Regions from separate parts of the Microbacterium sp. 10L49 genome, predicted to be linked through region 1. Evidence: predicted binding sites of a transcription regulator. Region 1 holds the regulator's gene; each other region holds the start of a gene.
The links. The regulator LexA, encoded in region 1, represses DNA repair genes until DNA is damaged. The targets are predictions, from matches to a motif close to TCGAACANNTGTTCGA.
Positions count from the first base shown of each region.

Region 1 (9,864 bases):
CGGGATGAGACTTCCGCATCGGCGTCCGCGCCTCAGCAGCCGACGGTCAAGCCGTCGGACGATGCGCGGCCCGCCACGCGCCCCATCACCGTCCCGACCGTCGACCTCGCCGAACTCGGCGTCGCCGACCGGCTCGGACTCGATACCGGCGACGACGAGGAAGTGGGTCCGACGTCATGAGGTTCGGACTCATCCTCGGCGAGGCGCTCACGGGCCTGCGCCGCAACGCCTCCATGGTCATCTCGGTCGTGCTGGTCACCTTCGTCTCGCTCACCTTCGTGGGTGCCGCGATCCTGATGCAGGCGCAGATCGGCACGATGCGCGCCTACTGGCAGGATCGCGCCCAGGTCGCGATCTACATGTGCTCGTCGGTGTCGACGTCGCCGGGCTGCATCGGCGGCACCGCGACCGAGGACCAGATCAAGGCCGTGCAGGCCGAGCTCGACGGTGACACGCTCAAGCCGCTGATCGCCAAGAGCAGCTTCCAGACCGCGGACGAGGCCTACCAGGAGACCCTGAAGCTCGTCGGCAAGGACTACGCCGGTGTGCTCACCGCCGACCAGGTCAACGCGGTGTTCAAGGTGAACCTGAAGGACCAGACCCAGTCCGCCGTCATCGCCGAGGCCTTCAGCGGCATCAAGGGCGTGGATGAGGTGAAGGATCAGCTGGAGTATCTGGATCCGCTCTTCAACGCGCTCACCGTCGCGACGTACATCGCCGTCGGGATCGCCGTGCTGATGCTCATCGCCGCCGTGCTGCTGATCGGCACGACGATCCGGTTGTCTGCGTATGCGAGACGGCGGGAGATCGGGATCATGCGGCTCGTCGGCGCCTCGAACAGGTTCATCCAGACGCCGTTCGTGCTCGAGGGCGTGTTCGCCGCGGTCATCGGATCGGTGCTCGCGAGCGCCGCCGTGCTGCTGGGCGTGCACTTCGGCGTGCAGGAGTACCTCACGAAGCGGGTGGCCTTCATCACGACCTGGGTCGGGTGGCAGGACGCACTGCTCGTGGTTCCGGTGCTCATCGGCATCGGAGTGATCCTCGCCGCGCTCAGCGCCGGGTTCGCGATACGTCGCTGGCTGCGAGCCTGATAGGCTGACAGGCTGCCGTGCGCCCGCACGGCACAGATCCAGGAGACAACCATGCCCAGGGAACGCGGGGAGAAGGTCATCGCGACCAATCGTCGCGCACGTCACGACTACAACCTCGAGAAGTCGTACGAGGCGGGACTCGTGCTCACCGGCACCGAGGTGAAGTCGCTGCGCCAGGGACGTGCGAACCTGACGGACGGCTATGCGTTCATCAAGGGCAACGAGGCGTTCCTCGACGCCGTGCACATCCCGGAGTACTCGCAGGGGCACTGGACGAATCACTCGGCCAAGCGGATCCGCAAGCTCCTGCTGCACAAGGAGGAGATCGCGAAGCTCTCGCACGCCGTCTCCGCGGGCGGCTACACGTTGATCCCGCTGCGGCTGTACTTCTCCGACGGACGCGCCAAGGTCGAGATCGCCCTCGCCAAGGGCAAGCGCGAGTACGACAAGCGGCAGGCCCTGCGCGAGCGTCAGGACACTCGCGAGGCGGAGCGCGCGATGCGCAGCCGCAACCGTCTGGGGGAGTAGCCGGGTTCAGGCTCGGCTGCCAGTTCTCACGGCACCGGGTCGAACCCGAACACACCGCCCAGGAATCGCAGTTCCGCCTCGGCGGCGGCGACGATCGTGTCCGCCTGCCGGAAGCCGTGCCCCTCGCCCTCGAACAGCACGTACTCGTGCGGCACTCCGCGGGCGGCGAGTGCGTCGCGGATCGCCTCGGATTGCGAAGGCGGCACGACCGCGTCTTCCGAGCCCTGCAGGATCAGCACCGGCACGTCGATGCGATCCGCGTGCGTGAGCGGGGAACGGTCGATGTAGGTCTGCTCCGCCTCCGGCAGCGGGCCGACAAGACCGTCGAGGTAGTAGCGCTCGAAGTCGTGCGTCTCCTCGGCCAGAAGCCGCAGATCCACGACGCCGTACCGGTCGAGGCCGGCGGCGAACACCCCGCCGCGCACCAGGGCCGACAGCACCGTCCATCCGCCGGCCGAACCCCCGCGGATCGCGATGCGGGTCGGATCCGCGACGCCCGCATCGGCGAGGCCCTGCGCGGCAGCCAGCACATCGTCCACGTCGACGACGCCCCATTGGCCGTCGAGGCGCTCCCGGTACGCGCGCCCGTACCCGGTCGAGCCGCCGTAGTTCACCTCGAGCACGCCGATGCCGCGGCTCGTGAAGTACGTGATCCAGCCCGCCTGCGCGCCGGACGTGTGGGCGGTGGGTCCGCCGTGCACGTGCACGACGTAGGGCGGCAGCGCGCGCGGATCCGCGTCGACATCGGGGTTCGCCGGGGCGTGGTCGAACGCGTGCACGGGGCCGTGCGGCCCGTCGAAGGTCACGGGACGCGCCCCGGGGACCCAGGCCGGATCCACGGGGTCTCCGCCGCGGATCGCGTGCACGGTGCCTGCATCGACGTCCAACTCCCACAGGCCGGGTGCGACCTGCGCGCCCTGTCCGGTGACCAGCGCGCGGGAACCGAGGGAGTCCTCCAGGCTCAGGTCGCCGCTGAACGGCACGTCGAGCTCGCGGAGGAGCGTGCCGTCGGCATCGAGCAGCACGAGCGCATCGGATCCGTTCGTGCGGACGGCGAGGATCCTGCCGTCATCGAGCACCCGGAACCAGCGCTGCCCGAGCACCCACAGGCCGCCGCCGGTGTCGGCGTCGACGAAGGGCGAGTCCTCCCTGATGGCGGGAGGCGTCGGGATCGGGGGCGCCGGCTGCACGGGGATCCGCGCGCGGTGAAGATTCCAGCGACCGCTCGCATCGTCGGCGAACAGCACCTCGTCGTCGGAGAGCCACTCGGGCTGCAGTGCGGCGCGCGCGGGAATCGTGGAGCGGGCTCCCGTCGCGAGGTCCACCGCGAAGGCGATCGCGCGCTCCCACGGCATCTTGCGCTCGTCCCAGGCGACGAACGCGAGCCGCGCACCGTCGGGGGAGAGCGCCGGGTGCGCGAAGAAGCCGTTGCCGCTGAGGACCATGGTGACGGCCGCGTCGTCGTCCGCCGCGGATCCGTCCAGCGGGATCTCCACGATCGCGCGCTGGTGCGGGTCGGGGCGCAGGTCCTCGCGCACCGCGAACAGGCGGCCCTGCTGCACCAGGAGCCCTCCGTAGCGCGGGCCCGCCGCGGTCAGCGGCACAGGCGCCGTCGCGCCGAGATCCAGGCGGTGCACACGCTGGTCCTCGCCGTCGACGAAGAGCAGGGTTCCGTCCTCGGCCACCGTCCACGCGCCGCCGCCGTATTCGTGCACGCGCGAACGGGCGTTCCACGGCGCGCGCAGCACCTCGTGCACGGCGCCAGCGGCGTCCCGGTGCATCACACGCATCCGTCCGCGCTCCTGCGGCACCGACTCGCTCCACCAGATCCCGCCCGCGGCGTACCGGGCGCCGTCGATCCTCGTGCCGGCGACGGCGAGGCCGGCGGCGGACAGCGGAGAGGGCCAGGATCCGTGCGGAGTGCTCATGGCCCGAGCCTAGAAGAGCGCGAGCCGACACATGGTGAAACACAGCATGCGTCGCATCGCGGCGCCGCCTAGCGTGGGGTGACCGCCACGACCCTGGAGAGAGATGTCCTTCGACGCGCCGCCGTTCGCCCCCGCCGGGGTCGCTCAGCCGCGCGTGCCGCTCTCCTTCGAGCTGTATCCGCCGCGCACTACCGCCCCGATCGAGGCGCTGCACGAGACGATCCAGCAGCTGGCCACGGCCGCGCCGAGGTTCATCTCCGTGACCTACGGCGCCGGCGGGTCCGTCGGGGGACGTTCGCTCGACGTGCTGCGCTACATCCGCGAGCACACCTCGGTCGAGCCGCTCGCGCATCTCACCTGCGTCGGCAACACGTATGCCGGAGCCTCGCGGCTGATCCGGGAGTTCCTCGACGCCGGGATCCTCAGTTTCCTCGCCCTGCGCGGCGACCCGCCGCTCGACGAGAGCGAGCCGTTCCTCGGGGATCTGGAGAGCTCGGCGCAGCTCGTGCAGCTCATCGACCGGGCGCAGGCCGAGCGCGCGCCGTACCAGGAGCGACCGATCCCCGGCGTTCCGCGAGCCGTGCAGGTGACGCCGCGACGCAAGGTGAGCATCGCCGTGGCCGCCTACCCCAACGGGCATCCGCGTTCGACCTATCGCAACCAGGACATCGACGCGCTGCTGGCCAAGCAGGCCGCGGGGGCGACCCTCGCGATCACGCAGCTGTTCTTCCACCCCGACGACTACTTCGCGTTCGTGGAGCGCGCACGTCGCGCCGGGGTCACGATCCCGATCCTGCCGGGCATCATGCCGATCACCTCGCCCGCGCGCCTGCGCCGTGTGCTGGAGCTCAGCGGCGAGGAGCTTCCCGCCGAACTGTCCATCGCCCTCGAGGTCGAGCCGACGGCCGAGGGCCGCACCGAGATCGGCGTCGCGCATGCGGTGTCGCTCGTGCGAGAGCTGGTGGACGGCGGCGCGCCGGGCGTGCACCTGTACGCGTTCAACCAGCACCGCACCGTGCTGGATGTGCTCGAGGGGGCCGGCGTGCTGCCCGAGCGCAGCGCCGTCTCTCCGCAGGGCATCCCGCAGTTCGCAGATTCCCGCGGCGCGCACTAGGCCGCTTCCTTCCCCCTTCCGTCAGAGAGGACCGTCATGACCGCATTCCCCGAGGGCACCATCCTGGGCTACCCGCGCATCGGCCGCCGCCGTGAGCTCAAGAAGGCCGTCGAGGCGTTCTGGGCCGGACGGATCGATGAGGCCGAGCTCGAGCGCACCACCGCTGAGCTGCGCGCGACGACGCGCGAGCGCCTCGCCGAGCAGGGCCTGGGTCGCGCCGACTCGGCGATCCCCGAGTCCTTCTCGTACTACGACCAGGTGCTCGATGCCGCCGTCACCGTGGGCGCGATCCCCGCTCGTTTCGAAGACCTTCGGTCCGCCGACGGCACGATCGGCCTGCCGGCGTACTTCACCATCGCCCGCGGCGAGGGAGAGCGTGCGCCGCTCGAGATGACCAAGTGGTTCGACACGAACTACCACTACCTCGTACCCGAGATCGGACCGGACACCGCCTTCTCGCTCTCCAGCGACCGCATCGTGCGTCAGGTGCAGGAAGCGGCGCAGGCCGGCTTCCGCACCCGCCCCGTGATCGTCGGCCCCGTCACCTTCCTCGCGCTCGCCAAGGCGGCTGACGAGGCCCCGGAGGGCTTCGACCCGCTGTCCCGCCTGGACGACCTGGTCCCGGTCTACGCCGAGCTGCTCGGTGCGCTCAAGGCCGCCGGCGCCGAGTGGCTGCAGCTGGACGAGCCCGCCCTGGTGAGCGAGTCGCTGCCGTCGTCCGTCTCCGAACTCGGCGCCGCCGCCTCGCGCGCCTACGCGGTTCTCGGCGGCCTCGCCGAGCGTCCGGCGATCTTCGTCGCCGCGCCCTACGCCGCGCTCGACGCGAACCTCGCCGTCCTCGCCGCGGCTCCGATCGAGGCCATCGGTCTCGACCTCGTGCGCGGCACCGTGCCCGCCGCTGTTCCGGGACTCGCCGACAAGGTTCTGGTCGGAGGCGTGATCGACGGGCACAACATCTGGCGGGGCGACCTGGCCGCAGCCTTCGACACGCTCGAGGCACTGCGCGACCTCGGTGCGGCCGGTGTGTCCGCGTCGACCTCCACGTCGCTGCAGCACGTGCCGCACGACGTCGAGGACGAGTCGAAGCTCGACGCCCGCCTGGTGAACTGGCTCGCCTTCGCCGACCAGAAGGTCGCGCAGGTCACCACCCTCGCGAAGGGTCTCTCCGAGGGCCGCGCCGCGATCGCCGTGGAGCTCGACGCCGCCTCCGCCGCTCTGACCGACCGGCTCGGCGCGCCCGGCGTGCGCGTGGACGCCGTCCGTGCCCGCACCGCCGCACTGACCGCCACGGACTTCGACCGCGGCGACTACGACGCCCGGGTGGCTGCGCAGTCGATCGCGCTCGATCTGCCCGCGCTTCCGCTCACCACGATCGGGTCCTTCCCGCAGACCGGCGAGATCCGCCGCGCCCGCGCGCAGTTCACCAAGGGCGAGATCACGGCGGATGAGTACGACGGCTTCCTCCGCGAGGAGATCGGCCGCGTCGTGACGCTGCAGGAGGAACTGGGCCTGGACGTGCTCGTGCACGGCGAGCCCGAGCGCAACGACATGGTGCAGTACTTCGCCGAGAACCTCGACGGCTTCGACGTCACCGAGAACGGCTGGGTGCAGTCCTACGGATCCCGTGCCACCCGCCCGTCGATCCTCTGGGGCGATGTCTCGCGGCCGGCCCCGATCACGGTCGAGTGGTCGCAGTACGCGCAGTCGCTCACGGCGAAGCCCATGAAGGGGATGCTGACGGGTCCGGTGACGATCCTGGCCTGGTCGTTCGTCCGCGACGACCAGCCGCTCGCCGAGACCGCCAACCAGGTGGCTCTTGCGCTGCGCGACGAGATCGCGGACCTGGAGGCCGCCGGCATCGGCGTCATCCAGGTCGACGAGCCGGCGCTGCGCGAGCTCCTGCCTCTCAAGCAGGCCGACCAGCCCGCGTACCTGGACTGGTCCGTCGGCTCCTTCCGCCTCTCCACCGCGGGCGCCGAGACGGCGACGCAGGTGCACACCCACCTCTGCTACTCGGAGTTCGGCGTCGTCATCGACGCGATCAAGGCGCTGGACGCCGACGTGACCTCGATCGAGGCCGCGCGCAGCCGCATGGAGGTCGTCACCGACATCGCTGCGTCGGGCTTCGACCACGGCATCGGACCGGGCGTCTACGACATCCACTCGCCGCGCATCCCCGACGCGTCCGAGGTGGAGACGCTCCTGCGCCGTGCCGTCGAGGAGATCCCCACGCGGCAGCTCTGGGTCAACCCGGACTGCGGTCTGAAGACCCGCGGCTACGAGGAGACCAACGCCTCGCTGCGCAACATCGTCGAGGCCACGCGCCGCGTCCGCGAGGACGTGTCGGTCGCGGTCTGACCTTCCCGCACCGGGCTTCATCGAGGCCCCCTCGCAAGCGCCGAGGCCCCCACCCAGATACGGATCTGAGAGGGGGCCTCGGTACGCAGAGGGGGCTTCGACGTGGAAGGGGCGGGAATCAGACCGCGCGCAGCACCGCTACGACCTTGCCGAGCACCGTCGCATCGTCGCCGAGGATCGGTTCGAATGCGCTGTTGCGGGGGAGCAGCCACACGTGGCCATCGCGACGGCGGAACGTCTTCACCGTGGCTTCGCCGTCGAGCATCGCGGCGACGATCTCGCCGTTCTCCGCCGTGCCCTGAGAGCGCACGACGACCCAGTCGCCGTCGCAGATGGCCGCGTCGATCATCGACTCGCCAGAGACCTTCAGCATGAACAGATCGCCCTTGCCGACGAGCTGACGGGGGAGCGGGAAGATCTCCTCGACCTGCTGCTCGGCGGTGATCGGCACACCGGCGGCGATCCGGCCCACGAGGGGCACGAGTGCCGCGTCGCCGACGGACGGGGCCGTATCGGCGGGATTCTCGGTGGATGTGCCGGGAAGGTCGATCAGGACCTCCATGGCCCGGGTCTTGCCGGCATCGCGACGCAGATAGCCGCTGAGCTCGAGCTGGCCGAGCTGATGCGTCACGCTGCTGAGGGACTTGAGGCCGACGGCGTCGCCGATCTCGCGCATGCTCGGCGGGTAGCCGTGCCGCGCGATCGAGGTCTGGATGACCTCGAGGATCGCCATCTGCTTCGCACTGAGGCTCTTGCGGCGCCGTGTCCGCGGGACCTCGGGGCCGGGGGTCGCACCGTCGCTCATGCCATCTCCTTCGTGTGCGTCGTGCCCTCGCGGATCGGTGGGATCGGCATGGATTCGCGGGCGGCGATTCGAATGTCGGTGGTCCGTGATGGGGTCTTCGTATCGAAACCGTATCCGAGATCGGGCCGGAATCGATAGATCTGTTCGAGCGTGTCGGCAAGTCTTCGGAACCGATATTCGAAGAAGTCTTGACAGATGTTCGAACTCGAAAGTAGTTTCGGTACGTAGGTTCGCCTCTCCAGAGGCCCGGATTCGAAGATTCTCATCAGAGGATGCGGATCCGGGGAGAGGCGGACCGACACAGACACTGAGGAGAAGCACCATGAGCAGCATCACCTTCGCCGGTCAGGTACCCGCCACGCGACTGCGGATCACCGCACGCGGCCGGCGCGTGCTCGCGGCGCTGGTCGCGCTCCCGGTGGCCGGAACGATCGCGTTCGCGGCGCTGAGCAGCGGATCCGCGCTCGCCTCCGGGGAGCAGACGACGGGCAACACCTTCGCGACCGTCACGGTGCAGCCCGGCGACACCCTGTGGTCGATCGCGGGCGAGATCGCGCCGAATGCCGACCCGCGCGACGTGGTCGCCGAGATCTCGAAGCTGAACCTCGTCGACGGAGGTGTGATCGAGGTCGGACAGCACCTGGCGATCCCGGCACGGTACGGATCGACCGGGCGCTGATCCCGTCCTTCGAAGCAGCTCGGCAACCCTGCGTCGGCGCAACTCGGCAACCGTACTTCGGCGTCGCTCAGCAACCGTACTTCGGCGTCGCTCAGCAACCGTACTTCGGCGTCGCTCAGCAACCGCGGTCATCTGTGCCACGCACCACAGCGCGGCCGCCTAGCATGGCAGGGTGACTGTCTCGCTCGACGATTTACCCCTTCGCGACGATCTCCGTGGGCTGCGGCCCTATGGCGCCCCGCAGGCTCCGCTGCCCGTGGCGCTGAACGTGAACGAGAACACGCATCCGGTGCCGGAGCAGGTCGCGAGCGACATCCTCGACGACATCGCCGTGGCGCTGCGTGACGTCAACCGCTATCCGGATCGTGAGTTCACAGAGCTCCGTGAGGCGTTCGCCGGCTACCTCGGCCATGACCTCACCGCCGCGAACATCTGGGCCGGTAACGGCTCGAACGAGGTGCTGCAGCACATCCTGCAGGCGTTCGCCGGTCCCGGTCGCACCGTGTTCGGGTTCGCCCCGACCTATTCCATGTACCCGCTGCTCACTCAGGGCACGGGGGCTTCCTGGATCGCCGGTACCCGCCACCCCGACTACGAGCTCACCGTCGACGAGGCGGTGGCACAGGTCGTGGAGCACGACCCCGACGTCATCCTGCTGTGCGCGCCGAACAACCCCACCGGCACTCCGCTCCGGCTCGACGTGATCGAGGCGGTGTACGAGGCGGCGCGCGGCATCGTGATCGTGGACGAGGCCTACCAGGAGTTCGCCCCGAAGGATTCGCCGTCGGCGCTGACGCTGCTGCAGGGACGTCCGCGGCTCGCCGTCTCCCGCACCATGAGCAAGGCCTTCGCCTTCGCCGGAGCGCGGGTCGGCTACCTCGCGGCGGATCCGGCATTCATCGACGCACTGCGTCTCGTGCGCCTGCCGTACCACCTGAGCGCCCTCACCCAGGCGGCGGCGGTCGCGGCCCTGCGCAATGCGCCGATCATGCTCGCGATGGTCGACGAGATCGTCGCGCAGCGCGATCGGATCTCGGCCACGCTCGAGGCCCTCGGCTACACGCCGCACCCGTCCTGGTCGAACTTCGTGCTGTTCGGCGGCGTCGCGGACCCGGCGGCAACGTGGCGCGCTCTGTATGACAAGGGCGTGTTGATCCGCGATGTCGGCATCCCGAACCACCTGCGCGTCACGGCCGGCACAGAGGCCGAGACCACCGCATTCCTGGACGCCCTCGCCTCGATAGGATCGGCCTCATGACCGCTGAGACCCCTGTTGCGGCCCGGACCGCGCGTCGCACCCGCTCCACGTCCGAGTCGACGATCGAGCTCGAGCTCAACCTCGACGGCACGGGTCAGAGCCA
Region 1 covers NZ_JBFTIW010000002.1:36,184-46,047, reverse strand. Annotated here, with positions in the region: gene ftsE (cell division ATP-binding protein FtsE) at 1-180, shown strand, start outside; gene ftsX (permease-like cell division protein FtsX) at 177-1,091, shown strand; gene smpB (SsrA-binding protein SmpB) at 1,143-1,619, shown strand; gene AC1DCT_RS04820 (S9 family peptidase) at 1,646-3,547, opposite strand; gene AC1DCT_RS04815 (methylenetetrahydrofolate reductase) at 3,651-4,661, shown strand; gene metE (5-methyltetrahydropteroyltriglutamate--homocysteine S-methyltransferase) at 4,698-7,019, shown strand; gene lexA (transcriptional repressor LexA) at 7,138-7,824, opposite strand; gene AC1DCT_RS04800 (LysM peptidoglycan-binding domain-containing protein) at 8,147-8,503, shown strand; gene AC1DCT_RS04795 (histidinol-phosphate transaminase) at 8,676-9,761, shown strand; gene hisB (imidazoleglycerol-phosphate dehydratase HisB) at 9,758-9,864, shown strand, end outside.

Region 2 (9,864 bases), on a different contig from region 1:
GATCCGCCCGTCGGTGATCATCGCCAGCGCCTCGGCGAACGGCACCCACGCGACGTCGTCGATGCCCTCCTCGGCCTGCGTGTGCGCACTGTCGACGGCCTGGCGCAGGTCCCGGGCGAGGAACACATGCTCGGGCGCCACAGTCACGCCGTTGAGTGCGTTCATCGTGCCGATCGGCGTCCACTCCTGCGCCTCGAGCCCGGTCTCCTCGCGCAGCTCGCGTCGTGCGGCGACGAGCGGATCCTCCCCGTCCGTGCCTCCCGCCGGCACCTCGACCGAACGCCCTGTCGTGTACCGGTCGATCGTGACCAGGCACACCCGCTCCTCCTCGTCGAGAGCCACGACGAACACCGCCGGGTTCTTCAGGGCCACCACGCCGTAGATCCCGTCGCCGGCGGGGCCGGAGACCTGATCCTCGCGCACCGAGATCCAGCGGTTGTCGTAGACGATGCGCGATTCCCGCGTGTGCCAGGCCATGAGCGCGAGCCTAACGGCCGTCCCCGTAGGCTCGAAGTCATGGGCTGGTTCGGGAAGAAGAAGGATCCGCTGGACGCGAACGACATGCTCCGGCAGTACAACGCTCAGGAGGCGGAGCGTCTGGCCGCCGCCGGGATCGCGCCGGGCACGGGCATCGCCTCGGCCGCGCAACGCTCCACGAGCGGCGTGGGCGCCGCGGAGTTCGTCGTCGAGGACGTCTTCACGATCACCGGACGCGGCCAGGTCGCCACGGGCAAGACCACGACGGGCACGATGCGCGTCGGCGACCGGGTGGCGGTGCGCCGGGGCGCGGCCGAGGTCGGCGTCAGTACGATCACGGGCATCGAGATGTTCCGCAAGAAGGCGACCGAGGCGCCGGAGGGGACCATGGCCGGCCTGCTGCTCAAGCCCGGCGTCGATCTGGCCAGGGGCGACGTCATCCGCGTCTCCGCGACAGCGTGAGCCTCGCCCGAACCATTACGCTGGACGCATGACGCATACGGGCAATCCCTTCGGACAGGTGCTCGTCGCCCTCATCACCCCGATGACGGCCGACGGCGAGGTCGATTGGGCCTCGACCGAGAAGCACATCGACCGCGTCATCAGCGACGGTGCCGACGGCATCGTCGTCACCGGCACGACCGGAGAGACCTCGACGCTCACCGACGCCGAGAAGCTGCGTCTCGTCGAGGTCGGCAAGGACGTATCCGGAGGCCGGGCCAAGATCATCACGGGTGGCGGATCCAACGAGACCGCGCACGCGATCGAGCTGTACAAGGCCAGCGAGAAGCTCGGCGCCGACGGCATCATGATCGTCACGCCGTACTACAACAAGCCCACGCAGGCGGGTATCCTCACGCATTTCCGCCTGGTCGCCGACGCCACCGACCTCCCGGTGATCCTCTACGACATCCCCGGCCGCACCGGCGTGCCGATCAAGTACGAGACGATCCTGCGCCTCGCCAAGCACCCCAACATCCTCGCCGTGAAGGACGCCAAGGGCGACTTCTCCGAGGTCAGCCGCGTGCTCAACCAGACCGACCTCATGTACTTCTCCGGCGACGACTCGAACGTGCTCCCGCACCTCTCGATCGGTGCCACCGGCCTCATCGGCGTCACGGCGAACATCACCTCGGCGCCGTATCGGGCGATCGTCGACGCGGTGAACCGGGGCGACCTCGCCGCGGCTACTGCCGAGCACAAGCGCCTGGAGCCGCTCGTCCGGGCCGCCATGACGCACGTGCCCGGCACCGTGTCGGCGAAGTACATCCTGCACGGCCTCGGCCGCATCACGAGCCCCCGCGTCCGCCTGCCCCTGGTGGGGCCGGAGGAGTGGGAGGCCGCCCTCATCGAGGACGAGCTCGCTCTCGTCAAGGACATCCCGGGTGCGGACTTCTCCGACTTCCGCCCCGACCGCAATGCCGCCGCCGGCGGCGCCCTCCCCAAGGTGCACGGCACGACCCGATGAGGTCATGACCGATGGGCATCGGACCGGAGCGGGACGGATCCGCGCGAAAGGCGCGGGAGGATCCGCTCCGACCCGGCAGGGGAATCACGAACATCGGGCGCGCAGCGCGCCCCGCCTAGGAGGCATCACATGACCATTCCCCTCGCCGAGCCCGAAGCTCTCGCCCCCGGCACCCTCCGCGTCACGCCCCTGGGCGGGCTGGGGGAGATCGGCCGCAACATGACCGTCTTCGAGTACGACGGCAAGCTCCTCGTCGTCGACTGCGGCGTGCTGTTCCCCGAAGAGCACCAGCCCGGCGTCGACCTGATCCTGCCCGACTTCGAGCCCATCAAGGACCGCCTCGACGACATCGTCGGTGTGGTGCTCACGCACGGGCATGAGGACCACATCGGCGCCGTGCCGTATCTGCTGCGGCTCAAGGGCGACATCCCGCTGATCGGCTCCGGACTCACCCTGGCGCTCGTCGAGGCAAAGCTCAAGGAGCACCGGATCCGGCCCTTCACCCTCACGGTGAAGGAGGGCCAGCACGAGAAGGTCGGCCCGTTCGACCTCGAGTTCGTCGCGGTCAACCACTCCATCCCCGACGCCCTGGCGGTGGCGATCCGCACGCCCGCAGGCATGGTGCTCGCCACCGGCGACTTCAAGATGGACCAGTTGCCTCTGGACGGGCGCATCACCGACCTGCGTGCGTTCTCGCGCCTGGGCGAGGAGGGTGTGGACCTGTTCCTCGTCGACTCGACCAACGCCGACGTGCCCGGGTTCACGCCGACCGAGCGCTCCATCGGGCCGGTGCTCGACCAGGTGATCGGCAAGGCGCCGCGCCGCGTCATCGTCGCGAGCTTCTCCAGCCACGTGCACCGCGTGCAGCAGGTCATCGACGCCGCGCACGCGAACGGCCGCCGGGTCGCGTTCCTCGGGCGCTCGATGGTCCGCAACATGACCATCGCGGAGCAGTTGGGCTACCTCAAGGTGCCGGACGGCGTGCTCATCGACTACAAGAAGGCGCGCGACCTTCCCGACGATCAGATCGTCTACATGTCGACCGGATCCCAGGGCGAGCCGATGGCCGTGCTCAGCCGCATGGCGAACCTCGACCACGCGATCGAGCCGGGCCCCGGCGACACGGTGATCCTCGCCTCGAGCCTCATCCCCGGCAACGAGAACGCCGTCTATCGCGTGATCGACGGGCTGACCAAGCTCGGCGCGAACGTCGTGCACAAGGCCAATGCCCGCGTGCACGTCTCGGGCCACGCGGCGGCGGGCGAGCTGATCTACTGCTACAACATCCTCAAGCCGAAGAACGTGCTGCCCGTGCACGGCGAGTACCGGCACCTGATCGCGAACGCGAAGCTCGCGCAGGACACCGGCATCGACGCGGAGCGCACGATCGTCGGCTCCAACGGCACCGTGATCGACCTGAAGGACGGCGTCGCGCGCGTCGCGGGGCAGCTCGACATCGGTTTCGTGTACGTCGACGGCTCCACGGTGGGCGAGATCACCGACGCGGATCTGAAGGACCGGCGCATCCTCGGCGAGGAGGGCTTCGTGTCCGTCATCGTCGTGGTCGACTCCACCACCGGGCGCATCATCTCGGGGCCGGAGATCCACGCGCGCGGCGTGGCGGAGGACGACTCGGTGTTCGAGGATGTCGCGCCGAAGATCGTCGCCGCGCTCAAGGAGGCGGCCGGCAACGGCGTGCGCGACAGCCACGCGCTCTCGCAGATCGTGCGCCGCACGATCGGCCGCTGGGTCAACCAGAAGCTGCGTCGTCGCCCGATGATCGTGCCGCTCGTCATCGAGGCGTGACCGACCCGCATCCTGCGCCTGAATGAGGCCGCAATCCCGCGGAAAGCCGCGTCATTGCGGGCCGATGTCGGTCTGCGGCCGTAGCGTGGACGCATGCCCAGGAGTTCGAATGCGACCAAGAGCGCGGCGGAGAAGCCCTCGCCGCGCAGTCGCTCCACGTCCGGGGCGAAGCCGCGCAGTCAGCCCAAGGCCGCGCCCGCCCCGAGGAAGTATGTCGACGAGCCCGACAAGCCGCCCGTGATGGTGCGCGCCTGGACGGGCCTCGCGCACGGCGTCGGCGGGCTCTTCCGCGCCTTCGGCCTGGAGACGCTGGAGAAGGACCAGCGTCGCGACGGCTTCCCGTTCCTGCTCGTGCTGCTCGCGGTCGCCGGCGCCGTGAACGAGTGGTTCTTCATCGGCAACACGGTCGCGACCAATATCAGCGCCTACTCCGTGGGCGCCCTGATCGGCCGCGCCGCGTTCATCATGCCGGTGCTGCTGCTCCTCCTGGCCGGCTGGCTGTTCCGTCATCCCTCCTCCGTGCACGACAACGGACGGATCGGGATCGGCTTCGGGCTGTTCGTGATCACCCTGGCGGGGTTCTGCCATGTCGCCGGCGGCATGCCGCAGCCGAGACAGGGCATGGTCGCGCTCAGCGCCGCTGGAGGTCTGTTCGGCTGGCTGCTGGGCCAGCCGCTCAGCTACCTGACCTCGATCCCGGCATACATCGTGCTGTCGCTGCTGGCGGCGCTCAGCGTGCTGATCCTCACGAAGACGCCGCCGAACCGCATCGGGCAGCGCCTGGGCGACCTGTACGCGTGGATGTTCGACGCCGAGCGCCCCTCGAAGAACGCCCCCGCCGATGACGCTGCGGCGGTCGACGAGGCGGACAAGGTCGACGACCCGGACGTGCTGCCCTGGTGGCGGCGGAACAAGACGGGCCGCGAAGAGGACCCCGATGGCGGGCTCGGCTCGCAGGATCTCACCGAGCTGCTCACCGCGCAGGACGACACCCCCACCGTCGTGGCGACGCCTGCCTACGATCAGGCCGTCATCAAGGACGACGATCCCTACGATGCGGCCACCGAGGTGCTGACCGACGTGCGCGCCGTCGCAGACTCCCTGGCGGAGCAGCAGAGCACCGCATTGCTCGACGACGGCGACACCGGCGAGCTGGAACTGGCCGGATTCGATGGCTTCGGCACCGATGGTCCCGGCAAGGACGGCCCGCAGGCTCCGGTGGCCCCGTACATCCTGCCCTCGCCCGGCGCGCTCAAGGCGGGCCCGCCGCCGGTGCTGCGCTCCGAGGCCACGGATCGCGTCATCGAGCAGCTCACCAACGTGCTCAGCCAGTTCAACGTGGACGCGAAGGTCACCGGCTTCTCGCGCGGTCCGACAGTGACCCAGTACGAGATCGAGGTCGGGCACGGTGTCAAGGTCGAGAAGATCCTGCAGCTGAGCAACAACTTCGCCTACGCGGTCGCGTCGAACGACGTGCGGATCCTGTCGCCCATCCCCGGCAAGAGTGCGATCGGCATCGAGATCCCGAACGCCGACAAGGAGATGGTGGCGCTCGGAGACGTGCTGCGGTCGCCGGCCGCGCAGAAGAGCACGCATCCGATGACGATCGGCGTCGGCAAGGACGTGGGCGGCAGCATCGTCGTCGCCAACCTCGCCAAGATGCCGCATCTGCTCGTGGCCGGATCCACCGGATCCGGAAAGTCGAGCTTCATCAACTCGATGATCACGAGCCTGCTCATGCGCGCCCGCCCGGCCGACGTGCGCATGGTCCTGATCGATCCGAAGCGCGTGGAGCTCACCAGCTACGCCGGCGTCCCGCACCTCATCACGCCCATCATCACGAACCCCAAGAAGGCCGCAGAGGCGCTGCAGTGGGTCGTGAAGGAGATGGACATGCGGTACGACGACCTCGCGTCGTTCGGCTTCCGCCACATCGATGACTTCAACCGTGCCGTGCGCGCGGGCGAGGTGGTGGTGCCCCCGGGCAGCGAGCGCGTGCTCAAGCCTTACCCGTACCTGCTGGTCGTGGTCGACGAGCTCGCGGATCTGATGATGGTCGCACCGCGTGATGTGGAGGACTCGATCGTCCGCATCACCCAGCTCGCCCGCGCGAGCGGCATTCACCTGGTGCTCGCGACCCAGCGTCCGAGCGTCGACGTCGTCACCGGCCTCATCAAGGCCAACGTGCCGTCGCGCCTCGCGTTCGCCGTGACCAGCGTCACCGACAGCCGCGTGATCCTGGACAGCCCCGGTGCCGACAAGCTGATCGGTCAGGGCGACGCGCTGTTCTCGCCGATGGGCTCGTCCAAGCCCTTCCGGCTGCAGGGCGCCTGGGTCGACGAGAGCGAGATCGACGCGGTCGTCAAGCACGTCACGAGCCAGGCGCGTCCGGAGTACCGGCCCGACGTGGCCGAGGCCGTCGAGGGCAAGAAGAAGGAGGTCGATGAGGACATCGGCGACGACCTCGAACTTCTCCTCGCCGCGGCCGAGCTCATCGTCTCCTCGCAGTTCGGCTCGACGTCGATGCTGCAGCGCAAGCTGCGCGTCGGCTTCGCCAAGGCGGGGCGGCTCATGGACCTGCTCGAATCCCGTGAGATCGTCGGCCCTTCCGAGGGGTCCAAAGCCCGTGACGTCCTGGTCACCACCGAGCAGCTGCCCGGGGTGCTGGCCAAGCTGCGCGGCGAGGATCCGCCCTCCGCGCACGCGGCTCCGACCGCCGCCGCGCCCATGCCTGCGGCTGGGGTGCCACCGCATCCCGCCGCTCCGGCGCCCGCGGCGTCCTACGGCTCCGACGACCGCTACGGCGAGGATCCGCTCGAGGCGCAGTACCGCGGGCTTCCTGAGGTCGAGGCGGAGACCGATGAGGACGCCTGGGGTCTGACGGGGCGCGACTGATGGCGATCCCGCGGCAGCTGCCGAACGCGATCACCGTCGCGCGCATCCCTCTCGCCGTCGTCTTCTTCGTGCTCCTGCTGCTCGGCGGGACGAATGGAATCACGCAGCCCGTGCTGAGGTGGGTCGCGGCGGGGCTGTTCATCCTGGCGATCTCGACCGACTGGGTGGACGGCTACCTCGCCCGCAGATACGACCTGGTCAGCGATTTCGGCAAGCTCTGGGATCCGATCGCCGACAAGCTGCTCACCGGAGCGGGCTTCATCGGTCTCGCGATCCTCGGCGAGGTGTGGTGGTGGCTGGTGCTCGTCATCCTGGTGCGGGAGTGGGGCATCACCGTGCACCGCTTCATGATCGTCAAGGAGCACGTCGTCGCCGCCGCATGGATGGGCAAGATCAAGACGACGGTGCAGGCCGTCGCGCTGTCCTGGGCGCTGCTGCCGCTGCATGTCTGGATCGGACTGCCGGCGTGGTCGATCACGACCACCGTGCTGATGGTGATCGCGCTCATCCTGACGATCCTGAGCGGCATCGACTACGTCGTGGCGCAGGTGCGCGGATCCCGCACGGACCGGGGCTCGGTGTCCTGATGTCCGATGCGACGGGTCGCGCCGCGGCCGCCGTGCTCGATGCGCTGCGTGAGCGCGGGATGACGCTGGCCGTCGCCGAGTCGCTCACCGGTGGGGCTCTGTCCGCGGCGCTCGTGGCGACCCCGGGAGCATCGGACGTGCTCAACGGGGCGGTCGTCGCCTACGCCACGCCGATCAAGTCCTCCGTGCTGGGAGTGGATCCGCTCCTGCTCGCCGCACACGGTCCCGTGGATCCGGAGGTGGCTCAGCAGATGGCGGCAGGCGTCCGCACCGCATTGGCGGTGGATGGGCGCGCAGCGGACGTGGGCGTCTCGACGACCGGTGTCGCCGGGCCCACGCCGCAGGGCGGCAAGCCGGTCGGTACGGTGCACGTCGGGGTGAGTGTGGCGGAGCGCGCGACCAGCCGGGCGTTCAGCTTCGGGGGAGATCGATCCGCGATCCGCGCGGCCGCGGTGCAGGCGGCTCTGGAACTGCTCCTCGACGTGGTGATCGGGACGGGAATCGATGCCGCCGCGCCCGGTCGGGATGACCGGGAATAGAGTGCTTCTCGACGAAGTTGAGTCGAGTGTGCTCACATTCAACGCACAGAACGAAACAGTAGTGTCGAACCTGACAGGTCGGGTTAGACTGACCATCCGATCCGGCGCTTGGGGCCGGGCGATGGGGGAGAGGAGGTCCCGATGATTCTCGTACGACAGGAGATCGGTGACGTGCTGCGGGACTTCCGTCTGCAGAAGGGGCGCACGCTCCGCCAGGTCGCGGGCAAGGCGTCCGTCGCGCTCGGATACCTCAGCGAGGTCGAGCGCGGACAGAAGGAGGCCTCCAGCGAGATCCTCGCCTCGGTGGCCGAAGCGCTCGACGTGCCCATCTCCACCATCATGCGCGAGGTCGGCGACAGGATCGCCGAGCTCGAGGGCCTGCAGGTCATCCCCGACGTCGTCCCCGACGAACTGGTGGCCTCGGTCGAGTCCGAGCTGTCGCTGCGCTGACGGGATGCGACGCAGCGAGTTCCTCCGGGCGGTCGATGCCGAGTTCGGATCCCGTGGCGGCGCCCTCGTCGAGGACCTCGTGCTGAGGGCCGTCGGCGGTCGTACCGCCGCTCAGGCTCTGGAAGCCGGCGTCCCCCCGCGGGATGTGTGGCTGGCGCTGTGCGCGGAGATGGACGTGCCTGAATCGCGCCGATACGGCGCGGGTCGGCTCGAGCCCCGGCGGCGCTGACTCCGGTCGGATCCGGCCGCGTGGTGTTCGATCCATTCCTCGTTCTCCTCGGCGTGTCGTCGAAGACATGTTCGAGATGCGCGTATCGTCCTGCACAGATGATCTCGTGAGCAGGTTCTGCACGGTTCCCGCGGACTCCGACTGAATGTCGGTGGCTCCTCCTAGCGTGTTGGACATGACCACGAGGTCATACGCCTTGTCGGAGAGCTCGCCCCACCCGGGGCGGCCGCGACAGCCTACAGGCGGCAGTTCACGACACGAAGGAGCACCCCATGCCCTCTCCCGCAGACCGCGAGAAGTCCCTCGAGACCGCCCTCGCCCAGATCGACAAGCAGTTCGGAAAGGGCTCGGTCATGCGGCTGGGCAGCGATGAGCGCGCTCCCGTGGCGGTCATCCCCACCGGATCCATCGCGCTCGACGTCGCGCTCGGCGTCGGCGGACTGCCGAGGGGGCGCATCGTCGAGATCTACGGCCCGGAGTCCTCGGGTAAGACCACGCTGACCCTGCACGCGATCGCCAACGCCCAGCGTGCCGGCGGCATCGCCGCTTTCGTGGACGCGGAGCACGCCCTCGACCCCGAGTACGCCAAGAAGCTCGGCGTCGACATCGACGCGCTGCTCGTCTCCCAGCCCGACACCGGTGAGCAGGCGCTCGAGATCGCGGACATGCTGGTGCGCTCGGGGGCCATCGATCTCATCGTCATCGACTCCGTGGCCGCTCTCGTGCCGCGTGCGGAGATCGAGGGCGAGATGGGCGACTCGCACGTCGGCCTGCAGGCGCGACTGATGTCCCAGGCGCTGCGCAAGCTCACGGGTGGCCTGAACCAGACCAACACCACGATGATCTTCATCAACCAGCTGCGCGAGAAGATCGGCGTGTTCTTCGGCTCGCCGGAGACCACCGCGGGCGGCAAGGCGCTGAAGTTCTACGCATCGGTCCGTCTCGACATCCGCCGCATCGAGACGCTGAAGGACGGCACCGAGGCGGTCGGAAACCGCACCAGGGTCAAGGTCGTGAAGAACAAGATGGCCCCGCCGTTCAAGCAGGCCGAGTTCGACATCCTCTACGGCGTCGGCATCTCCCGCGAGGGCAGCCTGATCGACTTCGGCGTGGACCACGGCATCGTGAAGAAGTCCGGCGCCTGGTACACCTACGACGGCGACCAGCTCGGCCAGGGCAAGGAGAACGCTCGCAACTTCCTGCTCAAGAACCCCGACATCGCCGAGACGATCGAGACGCAGATCAAGCAGAAGCTGGGCATCGGTGGTGTAGCGGCCGCTGCTCCGACGGCGTCCGACGAGCTGGCGCAGCGGCGTCCGGCCTGACCGCGAAGCTCGGCGACCGGGGTGATCCGTGAGCGATGAGAGGGGCGGGGCATCGTCCGAGGACGAGCGCCTCGCCCCCGTGATCCCG
Region 2 covers NZ_JBFTIW010000001.1:839,300-849,163, reverse strand. Annotated here, with positions in the region: gene AC1DCT_RS04040 (NUDIX domain-containing protein) at 1-477, opposite strand, end outside; gene AC1DCT_RS04035 (EF-Tu/IF-2/RF-3 family GTPase) at 517-939, shown strand; gene dapA (4-hydroxy-tetrahydrodipicolinate synthase) at 968-1,945, shown strand; gene AC1DCT_RS04025 (ribonuclease J) at 2,075-3,751, shown strand; gene AC1DCT_RS04020 (DNA translocase FtsK) at 3,845-6,646, shown strand; gene pgsA (CDP-diacylglycerol--glycerol-3-phosphate 3-phosphatidyltransferase) at 6,646-7,233, shown strand; gene AC1DCT_RS04010 (CinA family protein) at 7,233-7,772, shown strand; gene AC1DCT_RS04005 (helix-turn-helix domain-containing protein) at 7,914-8,222, shown strand; gene AC1DCT_RS04000 (DUF3046 domain-containing protein) at 8,227-8,451, shown strand; gene recA (recombinase RecA) at 8,724-9,776, shown strand; gene AC1DCT_RS03990 (regulatory protein RecX) at 9,805-9,864, shown strand, end outside.
Region 2: recA (recombinase RecA) is a predicted target of LexA. The motif match lies at 8,511-8,526, and genes of this name have one in related genera.

Region 3 (9,864 bases), on a different contig from region 1:
CGGCCGACGCCGGCGCGCAGGGCATCGGCCTGTTCCGCACGGAGTTCTGCTTCCTCGACCGCCCCGAAGAGCCGACGGTCGCCGAGCAGGTCACCGCCTACCGCGGCGTGCTCGCACCGTTCGCGGGGCGCACGGTCGTCGTGCGCACGCTCGACGCCGGATCCGACAAGCCGCTGCCGTTCGCGATCACCGCCGACGAGGAGAACCCGGCTCTGGGCGTGCGCGGATTGCGCGTCGCTCGTGCGCATCCGGCGCTGCTCGCCCACCAGCTCGCGGCGATCGCGGAGGCGGGAGCTGCCGAGAGCGCGGAGCTGGAGGTGATGGCGCCGATGGTCGCGACGGTCGACGAGGCCCGCGACTTCGCGACGGCCTGCCGGGCCGCGGGCATCGCGCGGGCGGGCATCATGATCGAGACCCCCGCCGCCGCGCTCCTGGCGGCGGAGCTGCTCGCCGTGGTCGACTTCGTGAGCCTGGGCACCAACGACCTCACCCAGTACACGATGGCCGCGGATCGGCTGTCGGCGACGCTCGGCGCGCTCAATGACCCGTGGCAGCCGGCGGTCCTGCGGCTCATCGGCATGGTTGGCGCGGCCGGGCACGCGGTCGGCAAGCCGGTGGGGGTGTGCGGCGAGGCCGCAGGGGATCCCGCCCTCGCCCTGGTGCTCGTCGGCCTCGGCGTCACCAGCCTGTCGATGACGCCGCGATCCCTCACCCGGGTGTCCGCGCGACTGAGGACGGTGACGGCGGAGGACTGCCGCCGTGCGGCCGCCGCGGCGCTCGGATCCGCGACCGCCGTCGAGGCGCGCGCCGCCGTGGCCGCGGTGCTGGGCTGAGGCCGCGTGAGCGTTTCAAAGCGCTCAAATGGCGGCAGATCGGGGCGAGATGGAGCCACTTGCGCGCTTTGAAACAGGGCGCGGTGGCCAGTCGTCAGTCGACCGTGAGCGCGAACCCGTCGCCGTCCGCGGACACCGTCACGTGCGTCAGGTCGGCGACGACCGCGTCCGGGGCGTGCACCGCGGATCCCGCGCCGACGCCGATCACGCGCATCCCCGCCGCCTGAGCGGCCTGGATTCCGGCCTCGGAATCCTCGAAGACGATGCAGTCCGCGGGATCCACCCCGAGCCGGGCCGCGCCGAGCAGGAAGCCCTCCGGATCCGGCTTCGACGCACTCACGTGCTCGGCGGTGACCAGGCCAGCCGGCACGTCGAGCTCGGCGGCACCCATGCGGGCGCGCATGAGCCGGTCGTCGGCCGAGGTGACGATCGCGTGCGGGAAGGGTGCGAGGGCGTTCAGGAATGCGGCGGCGCCCGGCACCTCGATCACTCCGTCCACGTCGCCGCTCTCGCGCTCGAGCATCTCCTGGTTCTCGGCGAGGTTCGCCTCGTGCGGACGGTCCGGCAGCATGATCGCCATGCTCTGGTGCCCCTGGCGTCCGTGCACCACGCTGAGCACGAAGTCGGGGTCGAGTCCGTGCGGCTCCGCCCAGGCCAGCCACAGCCGCTCCACGACCGCCGTCGAGTCGACGAGTGTGCCGTCCATGTCGAGCAGGGCGGCGCGGGCGTGGAAGGTCTGGGTCATGCTCCCAGGGTAGTGGCGGGCTCCGCGCCGGCGACCCGCGGGCGCCTGCTCCGCCCGACCGCGAGCACGGGGCAGCTCGGCCATAGGGTGGACGTGACAAGGGAGGGCGGCGCGATGCGAGCCGAGTGGGACCGACTGATCACCTGGATACGCGACGCGCGCGCTTTGGCGACGCTGCGCCAGATGCGCGAGACCGACGCGCTGCTGACAGGGGCGATCGCCTTCGTGCTGGGGTTCCTCGTGGCGTTCGCGATCTTCTGGAACCGCACCCTGTCGATCACCGGCCCCTGGTCCGTCGGCGCGGTCGCTGCGATCGGCGGCGCTGCCGTGGCTGTACTGAGCTTCACCGCCGGCCGCATCGGGCTGCGCATGGAAGCGGTCGAAGCGCCCGAGAAGCAGGATCCGAGCGCCGCGAACGACGGCTTCGCGATCCCCGGGCAGAAGCTGCGCTGGTACGAGCTCGTCGCGATATCCCTCGCACATGGTGCGGTCGCGCTGCTCGCGTTGTTCGGACTCGCCGCGCTGCTCGAGGCGAGCTTCCGCGACGCCCCGGTCTTCCCCTTCCCCGGTGCCATTCTCGTCGCGGTCGCGCTCGCCCTCACCGCCTATGTCTGCTACCTCAGCGCGGCTGCGCTCAGCCCCACCTCGATCTCGCTGATCCTCGCGATCTTCCTTGTGATCGGCGCTCTCACCGCCATGCTCGAGGCGACGGATCCGCACTGGTGGCGTGACAACCTCTCCGCTCTGGGCATGTCGAGCAACGCCTCCTCGCCCGCGTTCAACAGCACCCTCATCGTGGCGGGCGTGATGGTCACCACGATCGCCCGCTATGCCACGGCGGCGCTGCCCGTGCCGGAGCCGAGGGATGAGCGCGGGCGCACGATCGTGCGGGTCGCCCTGATCCTGATCGGGCTCTTCCTCGCCTGTGTGGGGATCTTCCCTGTGGATCGCTTCTTCCTCCTGCACAACACGGTCGCGACGGGCATGGCGGTCTGCTTCGCCGCGGTCGTGATCGCGCTTCCCTGGCTGCTGCGACGGATCTCGCGAGTGTTCGTGGTGCTGGGCTGGGTGTTCGTGCTGGTGATCGCGCTGCTCGGAGTGTTCTTCGCGACCGGCTACTACAACCTCACCGCGGTCGAGCTCGTCGCCGCCGTGCTGATCTTCAGCTGGATCATCGTGTTCCTGCGTACCGCGGGCGCCGACCACGGACCGTGGGATGCCGAGCGCGTCGTCCGCGCCCAGGCCGCCGCCCGGAGCTGAGCAACATTCGCGACAGGGAAGGTGCGAACCGAACGGGCTCGGGGGCGTCCCCTTCGCGCGATGAGTGTCACCCTAAGGACGCGCCATCGTGGATGCTCTAAGCGTTGCGCCGGGCGATTTTGGAGCGGCGCCGCGAGCACGCGAGCTCCGCCCTGATCAGAAGGGTGGTGGGTCGTTCGTGCGGAATCCTGTCGGGGTGATGACTTGGACGGTCCTGTTCTCGCGGTTCCGGTAGATCATCCGGGTGCGATGTCGTCGGACGTGGTCGGCGGGGCATAGCGGTCGCAGGTTGCTCGTGTTGGTGGGTCCGCCTCGGGTCCACGGGTGGTCGTGGTCGAGGTCGGCGTCGAGGGCGAGCCGATCGCAGCCGTCTCTCGCGCAGGTCCCGTGCTGCAGGACCAGCCAGTCCCGCTGCGCCTTCGTGGGCCGATACGTGCGCCGATCCAAGTCCAAGACGATGCCGCGGACCGGATCCGTGATCACCCGCCGGAACCCGGTCGCGTCCAGGAACGCCTGCCGTGCGGTGACGGGGTCGATCGGACCGTGCCCGACCAGCTGCGCCTCCGTGCCCGAGGCGACCGGGTTGCCCAGGAACGCTGTCGACGGCACTGCCGTCACGGTCTCACCGGTGACGAGTCCGATCGGTACGGTCACGAACACCGTCGTCTTCACCGCCTGCTCGGAACCGACACCCATCAGCCAGTCGCAGAGCAGGTCGGCGCGGACCTGATCCCTGGTGCGGCCCTCGCGGCGGTCTTTCTGCAGATGCTTCGCGGTCGAGGTGAGGCGTCGCTTGATCGCAACCGCCTTCACCGTCGGGATCAGGACTGTCAACCAGGACATACCGTCACCGGCGTCTTCCACGACCACCCGCCGGTCCACCATCCCGCGGGCGTGTTTGCGCTCAGACGGGGTGGGGTCGAGCCGGTCGGTGAGGATCGTCACCCGGCGCCGGAAGGTGCTGATGGGCAGGTGCAACGCCCACCTCGCCGCGGTCTCATCGATCAACGCGATCGCATCCGCCGCGTACTGCCGGACAGTCGGGTCGGCCCCGATCGGAGCCTGCAACCGCAACACCGCCGAGACGGCGGCCTCCACGAACCGCAACGACACGAACCCGTCCCGGGCGTGCTCCCACAACGGCAGGCACTCCGCCGCGGTCGACGCGGTGCATTCCAGCGAGCGGGCCTCGTTCTCCGAGATCTGCAACCGCACCGCCACATCGAAGAACACCGACCGGCGGGCATGATCCGCATCCTGAGCGCCGTCGCCGATGGTGTAGATCTCCGGGTGCCGGCGAGCAAGGTCCACGACCTCCACGATGCGCTCCGCGCGCCGCACCGCCCGCTGATTCAGCTCGACATCATCCTCCTGCAACCCATCCAGGATCCGCGCGGCGATGAACGTCTCGTCCACCACGACCACCGGAGGAGCATCGGCAACAGCCGGCTCCTCGAACAGTGCAGCGGTGGAGTGTTCCATTCCCCAAGTCTAGCAATTATGTTCGAAATACGGAAGAGCTAATCCGCCAGTTCCCCCGGGAAATCGCGGCCTGAGACGCTGCGCCGAGCCCGTTCGAGAGGCGACGGGTCCGGCATCGTCGGGGCGCGGAGCATGACGAATGCTTGCAGTGGGACGGTATTGACGCTTTGTGCGGGAACGGGCGCGTGGAGATCCCTTCGCGGCTGGACGAGCGCCGTGCACTGCATGACAAGTCGCGGCGAGCCACCCCGTCGACAATGGGAGCATCGACCGTCGTCCGCACACTCGAAGGAGAGACCGATGACCGACACGTCCGCTGTGTCCGCGCTGCTCGACCGCATTCAGGCGCCCGAGGGGGCCGGCCGCGACATCCCCGATGCCGCCACGCGTGAGATCATCGGCCGCGCTCCCGTGCAGACCGCCGCCGACCTCGATGACGCCATCGCCCGCGCCAAGGCCGCGCAGCCCGCCTGGGAGGCACTCGGCCATGCGAAGCGGAGCGAACTGCTGCTCGCCGCGGCCGATGCGATCGACGCGAATGCGGAGGCGCTCGCGCAGCTGCTCTCCCGTGAGCAGGGCAAGCCGCTGAACGGCCCGAACGCCCGGTTCGAAGTGGGGGCGTGCACGGCGTGGCTGCGCACCAACGCGACGACGGTGCTGGAGCCCGAAGTGCTCGTCGACGACGAGAATCTGCACGCCGAGCTGGTCTACAAGCCCGCCGGCGTCGTGGGTGCGATCGGGCCGTGGAACTGGCCGTTGATGATCACCATCTGGCAGATCGGCCCGTCGCTGCGGATGGGGAACACCGTGGTCGCCAAGCCCAGCGAGTACACGCCGCTGAGCGTGCTGGCTCTGCTGTCGGTCATGAACGAGGTGCTGCCGGCCGACGTGCTGATCGGCATCTCCGGCGACCGCGAGGTCGGCGCGGGGATCGCGTCGCACCCCGACATCGACAAGATCATGTTCACCGGATCCACGGCCACCGGCCGCAAGATCATCGAGAGTTCCGCCGGCAACCTCGCGCGGCTCACGCTCGAGCTCGGCGGCAACGACGCGGGCATCGTGCTTCCCGGCACGGATCCGGCCGTGATCGCCGAGGACCTGTTCTGGGGTGCGTTCATCAACACGGGCCAGACCTGCGCGGCCATGAAGCGCCTCTACGTGCACGACTCGCTGTACGACCAGGTCGTCGACGCGCTCGCGGGTATCGCAGCGTCCGTGCCGATCGGCAACGGCCTGGACGAGAACAACGTGCTGGGCCCGCTGCAGAACAAGCAGCAGTTCGACATCGTCTCACGCCTCGTCGAGGACGCGAAGGCGCGCGGCGCCCGCATCGTGACGGGCGGCGAGGCGGCTCCCGAGCTCGGCGAGCTGTTCTACCGGCCCACGATCGTGGCCGACATTCCGAACGATGCGGCGCTCGTGCAGGAGGAGCAGTTCGGGCCGGCGCTGCCGATCATCCGCTACTCCGACGTCGACGAGGCGTTCGCGCTCGCCAACGCGGTCGATGTGGGCCTCGGCGCCTCGGTGTGGTCGAGCGACCCTGAGGCGGCCCGCGAAGCCGCGACCCGGATGCAGTCCGGCACGGTGTGGATCAACTCGCACGGCGGGCTGCACCCGATGGTGCCGTTCGGCGGGGTGAAGAGCTCCGGCTACGGCCTCGAGTTCGGTGTCGCCGGGCTCAAGTCGGTGGCCGTTCCGCAGGTCGTCTCCGGCCCCGGCCGGAAGGCCTAGGCCATGGCCCGCTCCGCGATCGTCGTCGGAGCCGGCACCTCGGGGAGCATCGTCACCCGGCGTCTCGTGGACGCCGGGTACGACGTGACGCTCATCGAGGCCGGCGGGTACGACACCAACCCGGCGATCCACGACCCGTCCCGTGCGGGCGAGCTCTGGCACGCCGCCGAGGACTGGGACTACTTCACCGTCCCTCAGGAGCACGCGGCCGGGCGCCGGCTGCACCTGCCGCGGGGCAAGGTCACCGGCGGATCCCACGCCCTGAACGCCATGATCTGGGTGCGCTGCGCGGCGAGCGACTTCGATGGCTGGGAGCGCTCCGGCGCCACCGGCTGGGGCTGGTCCGACGTGCTGCCCGTGTACGAGGCGATCGAGAACGACCTGCTGCCGGTGACGGACGACTACCCGCTCGTGTCGATCCAGCAGTCGATCATCGACGCCGCCGTCGAGGAGGGGCTGGAGCGCAACCCCGACTACAACGGCGGCACGCTCGACGGCGTCTCGCAGGAGCAGGTCACGATGCGCGACGGCCAGCGCGTCAACACGTGGATGGCGTATGTGCGTCCCGTCGAGGACGCCCCGAACCTGCGCATCGTCACCGACGCCGAGGTCGCGACCGTGATCGTCGAGGACGGCGTTGCCGCGGGCGTGCGGCTGAGCGACGGATCCGAGCTTCGTGCAGATGAGGTGATCCTCGCCGCCGGCGCACTGGGCAGCCCCGCGATCCTGCTGCGCAGCGGCATCGGACCGCGCGCGGACCTCGAAGCCCTCGGCATCGAGGTGCTCCGCGACGTGCCGGCGGTCGGCGCGAACCTGCACGACCACCTGCTGTCCCCGGTGATCTTCACGACGGCGAGGCCCGTGGGCGCGCCCGAGCCCGGGGTCTCGGTGACGCAGACGCACCTGTTCTGGCGCTCGCGCGAGGATCTCGCCGAACCCGACACCCAGCCCATCCACTTCTCCGTCCCGATGTGGGGTGAGCTCGAGCCGCGTCCCGGCGCGCACGGACCCGGCGACGGGTTCTCGCTCCTGGCAGGTCTCGTGACGCCGCACAGCCGTGGCTCGCTGCGCCTGTCCGGCGCCGGGGTGCAGGATCCGCTTCTCATCGACCTCGCGGCCCTGGAAGACGACCGCGACGTGGCCGCGCTCGCCGCGTCCGTGCGCCAGGCGCGCCGGATCGGCGCCCGCCCGGCGCTCGCCGGGGAGTGGGGCGCGATCGAGGCCTATCCGGGGCCGGAGGTCTCGGACGCCGACGTCGAGGACTGGGTGCGCCGCACCGCGATCACCTATCACCACCAGGTCGGCACCTGCCGGATGGGGTCGGATCCGGACGCGGTCGTGGATCCGCGCCTGCGCGTGAACGGGATCGCGGGGCTCCGGGTGATCGACGCCTCGGTGATGCCGACGATCACCACGGGGAACACGAACGCCCCCGCCGCCGTGATCGGCGAGCGCGGCGTGCGGTTCCTGCTCGAAGACGCGGACTAGGAACGTGTGCGGCCGGGCTCGTCAGCGGGCCTGGCCGCGCAGCTCCGCGAGCAGGGCCTGCAGCCCCGCCTCGATGCGCTCGTCTCCGGCGACCTCGGGCAGCAGCACCGACACCATCTGCCAGCCGGCGTTGCGCGAGGCGACCTCGCCGACCGCCGTGTCGATGTCGACGTGGTCGGCGAGCTCGCCGTCCTCGCGCGCCTCGACGAGGAAGCGGCGGAACTGGTCCCGCCAGCGCTGGTTGTTCTCGCGGTGGATCTGGGTGACCCTCGTGTCCTGCGAGGCGTGGTCCCAGAAGGCGATGACGACGCGGGCGTACTTGGGACCGAGGTCTCCGAAGGGGAGGATCTCGCGGCACATCTGCTCGAGGGCGTCCAGGCCGCGCTTGCCCGCGACCTCGGTGAGGATCCGGCCGTTGGCCTGCACATGGAGGCGGACGAAGGACGCCGTGAGCAGACTCTCCTTGGTGGGGAAGTAGCGGGCGATCGCGCCGTGGGTGTAGCCGGCCTCGGCAGCGATCTGGCGCATCGTGAGCCGTTCGAAGCCCTCCCTGGCGATCACCTTGGTGGCCGCATCCGCGATGTGGTCCCGCCGTTCGTCGTGGTCAACGATCTTGGGCACGTCAGTCCTCCTCCGATGCTGATGATCCTAGGGGGAGCGGAGACGGAGAGCCGCCCCATCTTTCGCGGCCGCTTGGACACGTAAGATTCCGAAACATCTTGACAACACTATCTCCTTGCTGGATATTTAAGTGACCAAGTGGTGATTAAAGACGATGAAGTCGCACCGCAGCGACGCCTCCGCTCCGAGATCCCATCCCTCGTTCTGACAGGAAGCACACATGCACATCACGCGCGCACTCCGTGTCGCCGCCGCGGTCGTCGCCGTCGGCGCGGCCGCCGCCCTCGCCGGCTGCTCGTCCTCTTCCGGAAGCACCGAACCGGGGAAGAAGGGCGATCTCACCACGGTCAAGGTCGCCACGATCGGCCTCACCTCCGATGGCAGCCTGCTGACCGGGATGGCGAAGGGGTTCTTCGCCGACGAGGGCCTCAAGGTCGAGACCTCGATCGTCGCGAACCCGCCCGCCGGTCTCGCCGCTGCGCAGAGCGGTCAGGTCGACATCGCCTACTCGCCCAGCATCCCACTGCTCAATGCACTCAGCCAGGGCGTGAAGATGAAGGTCGTCGCACCCGCCGACGGCTACCCGGACGCGGCGACCAGCGCCTCGGACCCCGCGGCGTTCGACGACACCGGCCTGTTCGCGAGCGCGACCAGCGGCATCACGTCCGTGAAGGAGCTGGCCGGCAAGACGATCGCGATCCCGGCCCGCAAGGCTCAGCTCGAGGTGGTCATCGCCGAGCAGCTCAAGAAGAACGGCATCGACCCCGCGACGGGCGTGAAGTGGGTCGTGCTCGACTTCACCTCGGCCGTCGCCGCACTGAAGAGCGGCAACGTCGACGCGGCGGGACTGGTCAGCCCCTTCACCGCGCAAGCGCTCTCCGCGGGGAACCCCCAGCTCGCCGCGCCGTCGATCGGCTTCTTCGAGACCGGTGCGACGGGCCTGTGGACGACGGGCGATGCGACCGCGACCTCGAAGAAGGACGTCGTCAGCGCCTTCCAGCGCGCGATCGCGAAGTCCAACGAGTACGCCACCGCGCATCCCGAGGAGGCGATCAAGGCCGGCCTCGCCTACACGAAGTCGACGCTCTCGGTCGATCAGGTCAAGGTCCCGGTCTGGCCGGCGACCGTCACGGACGAGGACCTGCAGCGTCCCGACGACAAGATGGTGGGTCTCGGGTTCCTGAAGAAGCCGGTCGACCTCACGGGCGTCATCCTCACGAAGTGACGGCCATGACCCGCTCCCGCATCCTCCCCGCGCTGCTCGGCGCCGCCGGTGCGCTGACCGCACTCGTGGTGTGGCAGCTCGGGGCGACGGTCGGCCCGCTCGCCGGCGCGCCGCTGCCCTCCGCCCTCGAGGCGCTGGGCGCGGCGGGCCGGCTCCTGGGCACGCCGCAGCTCTGGCAGGCGACGGCGGACACCCTGGTCATGGCCCTCAGCGGCCTCATCGCCGCCGCCCTCGTCGGCGTGCTGCTGGGCATTGCGATCGGATCTTCTCCGCTCGCGATGCACGCGACCAGGGTGCCGCTGGAGTTCCTCAAGCCGATCCCGCCCATCGTGATCCTCCCGGTCGTGGTGCTCGTGCTCGGCCCCACCTCGGGGATGGGGACCTTCCTCGTCTTCTTCGGCTCGTTCATCGCGATCGCGGTGCAGTCCTCCGCCGGGGTCTTCGACACCGACCCCGTGGCCCGCGCGACGGGCGCC
Region 3 covers NZ_JBFTIW010000004.1:592,311-602,174, forward strand. Annotated here, with positions in the region: gene ptsP (phosphoenolpyruvate--protein phosphotransferase) at 1-833, shown strand, start outside; gene AC1DCT_RS15745 (HAD-IA family hydrolase) at 928-1,578, opposite strand; gene AC1DCT_RS15750 (DUF998 domain-containing protein) at 1,762-2,838, shown strand; gene AC1DCT_RS15755 (HNH endonuclease signature motif containing protein) at 2,995-4,320, opposite strand; gene AC1DCT_RS15760 (aldehyde dehydrogenase family protein) at 4,621-6,054, shown strand; gene AC1DCT_RS15765 (GMC family oxidoreductase) at 6,058-7,542, shown strand; gene AC1DCT_RS15770 (TetR/AcrR family transcriptional regulator) at 7,564-8,163, opposite strand; gene AC1DCT_RS15775 (ABC transporter substrate-binding protein) at 8,384-9,388, shown strand; gene AC1DCT_RS15780 (ABC transporter permease) at 9,394-9,864, shown strand, end outside.
Region 3: AC1DCT_RS15755 (HNH endonuclease signature motif containing protein) is a predicted target of LexA. The motif match lies at 4,331-4,346, and genes of this name have one in related genera.